3 regions of the Enterobacter sp. AC1 genome follow, and region 3 is predicted to be linked to each of the others. Evidence: predicted binding sites of a transcription regulator. Region 3 holds the regulator's gene; each other region holds the start of a gene.
The links. The regulator CRP, encoded in region 3, controls carbon source genes, mostly activating them, when cyclic AMP is high. The targets are predictions, from matches to a motif close to ATGTGANNNNNNTCACAT.

Region 1: hpt (hypoxanthine phosphoribosyltransferase) is a predicted target of CRP. The motif match lies at 1,335-1,352, and genes of this name have one in related genera.
Region 2: bhsA (multiple stress resistance protein BhsA) is a predicted target of CRP. The motif match lies at 957-974, and genes of this name have one in related genera.

The regions. Positions count from the first base shown of each region.
Region 1 covers NZ_JBNDIZ010000009.1:73,012-75,281, reverse strand. Annotated here, with positions in the region: gene can (carbonate dehydratase) at 1-608, shown strand, start outside; gene hpt (hypoxanthine phosphoribosyltransferase) at 670-1,206, opposite strand; gene M2433_RS20695 (glucose/quinate/shikimate family membrane-bound PQQ-dependent dehydrogenase) at 1,415-2,270, shown strand, end outside.
Region 2 covers NZ_JBNDIZ010000002.1:895,168-897,437, forward strand. Annotated here, with positions in the region: gene M2433_RS09145 (glycine zipper 2TM domain-containing protein) at 1-106, shown strand, start outside; gene comR (TetR family copper-responsive transcriptional repressor ComR) at 166-801, opposite strand; gene bhsA (multiple stress resistance protein BhsA) at 1,046-1,303, shown strand; gene ldtC (L,D-transpeptidase LdtC) at 1,377-2,270, opposite strand, start outside.
Region 3 covers NZ_JBNDIZ010000008.1:50,459-52,728, reverse strand. Annotated here, with positions in the region: gene M2433_RS19795 (YccS/YhfK family putative transporter) at 1-1,097, opposite strand, end outside; gene crp (cAMP-activated global transcriptional regulator CRP) at 1,155-1,787, opposite strand; gene M2433_RS19785 (OsmC family protein) at 2,099-2,270, shown strand, end outside.

The sequences.
Region 1 (2,270 bases), on a different contig from region 3:
TGGAGGAAGACCCCGGATTTTTTGGAAAACTCGCGCAGGCTCAGAACCCACGCTTTCTCTGGATTGGATGTTCCGACAGCCGCGTACCGGCGGAGCGTCTGACCGGCCTCGAACCCGGCGAACTGTTTGTTCACCGTAATGTCGCCAACCTGGTCATTCACACCGATCTTAACTGTCTTTCTGTTGTTCAGTATGCCGTTGACGTTCTGGAAGTCGAGCACATCATTATTTGCGGCCATTATGGCTGCGGCGGCGTGCAGGCAGCGGTTGAAAACCCGGAGCTGGGGCTTATTGATAACTGGCTGCTGCACATCCGCGATATCTGGTTCAAACATAGCTCACTGTTAGGCGAAATGCCGCAGGAGCGTCGCATGGATACCCTTTGCGAACTCAACGTGATGGAGCAGGTATATAATCTGGGACATTCAACGATCATTCAGTCAGCGTGGAAGCGCGGGCAGAAGGTCTCTATTCACGGCTGGGCGTACGGTATTCACGATGGTCTGCTGCGCAATCTGGAAGTGACCGCCACCAACCGCGAAACGCTGGAGCAGCGTTACCGTTCAGGAATTGCCAACCTTAAGCTGAAGCATGTGAACCATAAATAAAGCCGGAGATTTTCTCCCTCTCCCTGTGGGAGAGGGTCGGGGTGAGGGCATCAGCCCGCAGTTACTCGTCCAGCAACACCACTTTCCCAACATACGGCAGATGACGATAACGCTGCGCGTAGTCAATGCCATAACCGACGACGAATTCGTCCGGAATGGAGAAGCCCACGAACTCGACCGGCACCTGCACTTCACGGCGGTCAGGTTTATCCAGCAGGGTGCAGATAGCCAGAGATTTTGGCTCTCGCAGGCTCAGGATCTCGCGCACTTTTGAAAGGGTGTTGCCGGAGTCGATAATGTCCTCAACGATCAACACATCTTTGCCACGAATATCTTCATCCAGATCTTTCAGGATTTTCACATCACGGGTTGTGGACATGCCGCTGCCGTAGCTGGAGGCGGTCATAAAATCGACCTCATGTGGCACATGCACTTCACGGCACAGATCTGCCATGAACATGAAAGAGCCACGCAACAGACCGACCAGCACCATTTCGCTGCCGCTGTCCTTGTAATGTTCGGTGATTTGACGACCCAGTTCGGCGATACGCGCTTTGATCTCGGCTTCCGGGATCATCACTTCAACAGTATGTTTCATATTACTAACCAAATGATTTTAATGAAAATCTCTCAATGCGGGTGAATTCATCTCCGGCATCGATACGCAAGCCAGCCATTATATCAGCAAATGGCTAAGCCTGGCGCATGAGTTATAAAAAGCAAATATTGTGATTCCGATCACACTTGTTAATACCTATAATTAGTTGCTAGCAAATTATTAACAAAAACTGACGAGTACACTTTCTATGGCTGAAACACACTCTAAACAGCCGCGTCTACTGGTGACATTAACAGCCGCGTTCGCAGCCTTCTGCGCGCTGTATCTGTTAATCGGTGGCGTCTGGCTGGTCGCTTTAGGCGGCTCCTGGTACTACCCGATTGCGGGTCTGGTTATGGTTGCCGTAACCGTCCTGCTGTTGCGTAGAAAACAATCCGCACTGTGGCTGTATGCCGCACTCCTCCTTGCCACCATGATCTGGGGCGTCTGGGAAGTCGGGTTCGACTTCTGGGCACTGACGCCGCGCAGCGACATCCTGGTCTTCTTTGGTATCTGGCTGATCCTGCCGTTCGTCTGGCGTCGCCTGATTGTGCCTTCAAGCGGTGCTGTGGCGGGCCTGGTTGTTGCCCTGCTGATTACCGGCGGCATTCTGACCTGGGCCGGTTTTAATGACCCACAGGAGATCAACGGTACGCTGAACGCGGAATCCACGCCTGCGGCGGCTATCTCCCAGGTCGCTGACGGTGACTGGCCTGCGTATGGTCGTAACCAGGAAGGCCAACGCTACTCTCCGCTGAAGCAGATCAACGCGGACAACGTGAAGAACCTGAAGGAAGCCTGGGTATTCCGTACCGGTGACCTGAAGATGCCGAACGATCCGGGTGAACTGACCAACGAAGTGACGCCAATTAAAGTCGGCAACATGCTCTATCTGTGTACGGCGCACCAGCGTCTGTTCGCGCTCGACGCGGCCACCGGTAAAGAGAAATGGCACTTCGATCCGCAGCTGAACTCCAACCCGTCCTTCCAGCATGTCACCTGCCGTGGCGTCTCTTACCACGAAGCGCGCGCCGATAATGCGAGCCCTGAGGTGGTGGCCGACT
Region 2 (2,270 bases), on a different contig from region 3:
GTACAAAATTGGCGATCAGCAGGGCAAAATCCGCATGGATAAAGATCCAGGCACGCAAATTCCTCTGGACGGTAATGGCCAGCTGGTTCTGAATAACAAAGTGTAAAAAAGATGTTCTCTGAACTTAGCTCCTCATGCGCTCAGGCTGAGGAGCTTTTTTTTGCGTCAGATTTTGAGTAGCTCGGGCCACAGCCGCAGCGTGGTGTCGCTTATATTCTGCAGTTTTTCAAGCGTTGCCCCTTCACGGGCGCTGATCGACATCCCCTGCAAAATACAGCTCAGGTATTGCGCCAGCACCTGAGGGTTACAGTGCGCGGGGATTTCACCGCGCTGCTGGCGTTGAGCCAGAAACGCGCTCAGCGTCTCCTCCTGCATGGCGTGACGCGATTTCACCGTATTGGCGATCTCTTTAGACGACGCCGCAAGGGTGGCAGAGGTGTTAATCATAAAGCAGCCCGCAGGCGTGTCTTTACTGGTAAAGCAGGTGGCGACGGCGGTGAAATAATCTCGCAGTGCCTGCTCAACGCTTTTTTCTTCACAAAATAGCTGGGCTTCGTGTTTCGCCGCAAAGCGCGAAATGTACCTGTCCAGCACCGCCCTGAACAGCCCCTCTTTATTGGTAAATTCAGCATACAGCGTCGGCGCTTTGGCTCCGGTGGCTTCTACCAGATCGGAAAGCGAGGTTGCTTCATACCCATGTTGCCAGAAGAGAGTCATGGCCTTATCAAGCGCTGCATCCCTGTCAAACACTTTTGGTCGGCCACGGCTTTTCTTCGCACAACTCGTGACATCGGTTGTCATTTGCCGTTGGTCCTCTGTTGGTTTGTTGAATAACCATTATAAAAATAAACGCAAGTCACCACCAGCGCTGAATGCTTAAAAATAAATTAATCATATGAGTATGAAAAATAACGACTTTAAAATTAAGTTAACGTTCGTTATAAAATTATGTTGACGCGTGACCTGGATCACATTTATGATTTACCTATCGATCGTTAACTAAATAGATAACGACCTCCAAATTCATCTGCTAAAGGTAAAGATCATGAAAAACGTAAAAACTCTCATCGCTGCCGCCGTTCTGAGCTCACTCTCTTTCGCAAGCTTTGCTGCTGTTGAAGTGCAATCCACACCTGCTGACCAGCATAAAGTCGGGACTATCTCCGCTTCTGCAGGGACTAACCTGGGCTCTCTGGAAGATCAGCTGGCGCAAAAAGCGGAAGAAATGGGTGCGAAATCTTTCCGCATTACCTCTGTGACCGGCCCTAACACGCTGCACGGCACAGCTGTAATCTACAAATAAGTCGCGTATAAACCCTCATTTATGCCACTGCAATAAAAAACGCCCTGCTAAGCAGGGCGTTTTTCTTTCCGTATTACAGCGACTGCTGGGCGACATCACGGTGCCGGGTGACATCTGTCGGCATTCCCGACCGAGCCTCCATTGCGCGCTCCATGACTGCGCCATCGGTATTCACATTCGTTTTGAAGCTCACCATTGCCGCATTCAGGTTGATGGGCAATGTTTGCGGATCGTCACCGATGTTTTTCGATAGCGGCTGGTGAATTTCAACCATCCGCACGCCGCCTGGCTCCTCAGAAACTTTAATCGGCGTATTGATAATATTTACTTTAGTACCCGGCGTAACCACGTTAAACAGCGTTTTGATATCGTCATCGCGCAGACGAATACAGCCGGAGCTGACGCGCATGCCGATGCCAAAATCTGCATTCGTTCCATGCAGCAGATAGACCCCGCCGTAAGCCGCCAGGCGGATCGCGTGATGTCCCATCGGGTTATCCGGGCCTGCCGGCACTACGGCGGGAAGGTCAATGCCCTGCGCTTTATAACGGGCACGAATATTAGCCGTCGGGGTCCAGGTTGGATTCGCACGTTTATCCGAGACGGTGGTGACCATCGTCGGCGTCAGGGTGTCGCCGCCCAGCTGGCCAATCCCGATGGGGTACACGGTGACTTCATTTTTGCCCGGCGGGTAATAATAGAGACGTAACTCCGCAAGATTAATGACGATCCCCTCGCGCGGGGCGTCCGGCAGAATAGTCTGTAACGGGATGGTCAATACGGTTCCCGCGCGCGGGACGTAGGGGTCGACGCCAGGGTTGGCCTGCAGCAGAGCCAGAAAACCGACGTTATATTTTTTGGCAATCGCTTCCAGGGAACCGCCGTTGTTTTCAACCACATGAAAACGATTTTCCCCCACCACCCTGCTGCCAGGAGGGGGAAGGGGCCAGGTATTTGCCCGGGCCGG
Region 3 (2,270 bases):
TTGCGCAGGGCGGACGATTTCAAAGACAGATAGCTTCTGAGCGCGGGCAATAACGGCAGCCGCTTTTGCTTATCCGCCATTAGATCGCGAGGATAAAGCGGGCGCTGAGTTCGCAGCACGCGGGCGATGCGGCTGAAGTGCCAGGCGGCAAACTGGCCAACCGGGTTATCCGGATGCTGGCGGGCGATTTTCTCCAGCGCGCCGAGCTGTTTTTCCATGTTAAAGCGCGTGGGGTAGCGGTGGTAGAGAATGTCGTCAGCCAGGACCCGCAGACGTGCCGATACGGTCTGCGCGTTCCAGCGGATCACCGCTTCGGCGTGGCTGCGCTCGACCAGCTTTTGCACCTCCTGCGGGTGGTGAAGGCTAACGGAGATATGTTCCTGCAGGTCCAGCCCGACCTGGAAGGTGCGCAGCAGCCGTTTGTATTCGTGATTCTTGTTGGCGGCGAGCATATGCAGCTGCTGATAGCACTGGCTTATCAGATCCACCACCTTTTGCTGGCGCGTCAGCAGCGGCGGCAAGGATTTTTCCGGATCGGTATGCTGGGTGAGCAGGGTGTATTTGGCTTCGCAGTAATCCGCCAGCTGCACATAGAGCAGGCTCAGGGATTCGCGCAGCGGCTGTTCGCGCCACAGCCAGAACCAGAACCAGTTGAACAGCCCGTACCACAGCGTCCCCAGAGCGTAGATCAGCAGCGGCTCCCACACCGGCATATTCCCGGCGAGGCTCAGCGTGAAAATGGCCGCAATTAGCGAGGCGGGAAGCAGGCGGGCGTGCAGCGAGCTGATTTCGGCGGTGACGCCGAGGGTCATGGCCAGCACGGTCAGGATCAGCGGCAGCGGGATGTCCCGGGCAAGCAGAAGCTGCACGGCGAGGCTACAGCCTGCGAACAGGCAGCCGCCAATAGTCAGGCGTTTGAAGAAGCGCTTATGCGGCGTGTCCAGACCGGCGATGTTGCAGCAGGCGGGCACGAGAGAAAACAGCAGGCCTTGCTGAAGGTGTCCGAGGATCAGGCCCACGGCCACGGGAAGACACAACACCAGCGTTTGTCGCAGTGCGTAGTTAACTTCCGGGTGATAGATCAGCCTGCGCCACATGGGGAGTAGAGACAAAAACGGCGTGACACCCTGGGGTGACACGCCGTTTAAGCGGAATTAACGCGTTCCGTAGACCACGATGGTTTTACCGTGGGCGGAGATCAGGTTTTGATCTTCCAGCATTTTCAGGATACGGCCCACTGTCTCACGGGAACAACCGACGATCTGACCAATTTCCTGACGGGTAATTTTAATTTGCATGCCGTCCGGGTGGGTCATTGCGTCTGGCTGTTTCGCCAGGTTCAGCAGCGTTTGTGCAATACGGCCAGTCACGTCCAGGAAGGCGAGGTTACCCACTTTCTCAGAGGTGACCTGCAGACGGCGCGCCATCTGGGAAGAAAGACGCATCAGGATGTCAGGGTTAACCTGAATCAGCTGACGGAACTTCTTGTAAGAAATTTCAGCCACTTCACATGCTGTCTTTGCACGAACCCAGGCGCTACGTTCCTGGCCCTCTTCAAACAGGCCCAGTTCACCGATGAAATCGCCCTGGTTCAGATAAGAAAGGATCATCTCTTTCCCTTCTTCATCTTTGATCAGCACTGCCACCGAGCCTTTAACGATGTAATACAACGTTTCCGCTTTTTCACCCTGGTGAATCAGCGTGCTCTTCGATGGGTACTTATGAATGTGGCAATGAGACAAGAACCATTCGAGAGTCGGGTCTGTTTGCGGTTTGCCAAGCACCATGCGCTGTTATCCTCTGTTATAAGCTGTCACCAGAGTCATCAGATGCATCCGGACTCTGGGGTTGCAATCGAATTCTTACCCATACCCTGGGAAGTCGGCTACCGTAACGTTTCGCAGCCAGTAAAGTTTGATGTCCTCTGCATACACGTGTAACGTCAATGTATTACTGTAGCATCCTGAGTGTTTTAGCATAGCTTTCGCCGCGTGTCTCCTGGTGTCTCGCTTCAGCATGATGCAGGTCGCCTTCCATTGCGAGAAATGTAACGCACGCGTAATCTGTCACCAAAAATGCAACGTTGGAGTTCAAAAATATGCAAGCGCGCGTGAAGTGGGTTGAGGGTTTAACGTTCCTGGGCGAGTCCGCGTCAGGACACCAGATTTTGATGGATGGTAACTCCGGCGACAAAGCGCCAAGTCCAATGGAAATGGTGCTGATGGCGGCAGGCGGATGCAGCGCGATTGACGTGGTGTCGATTCTGCAAA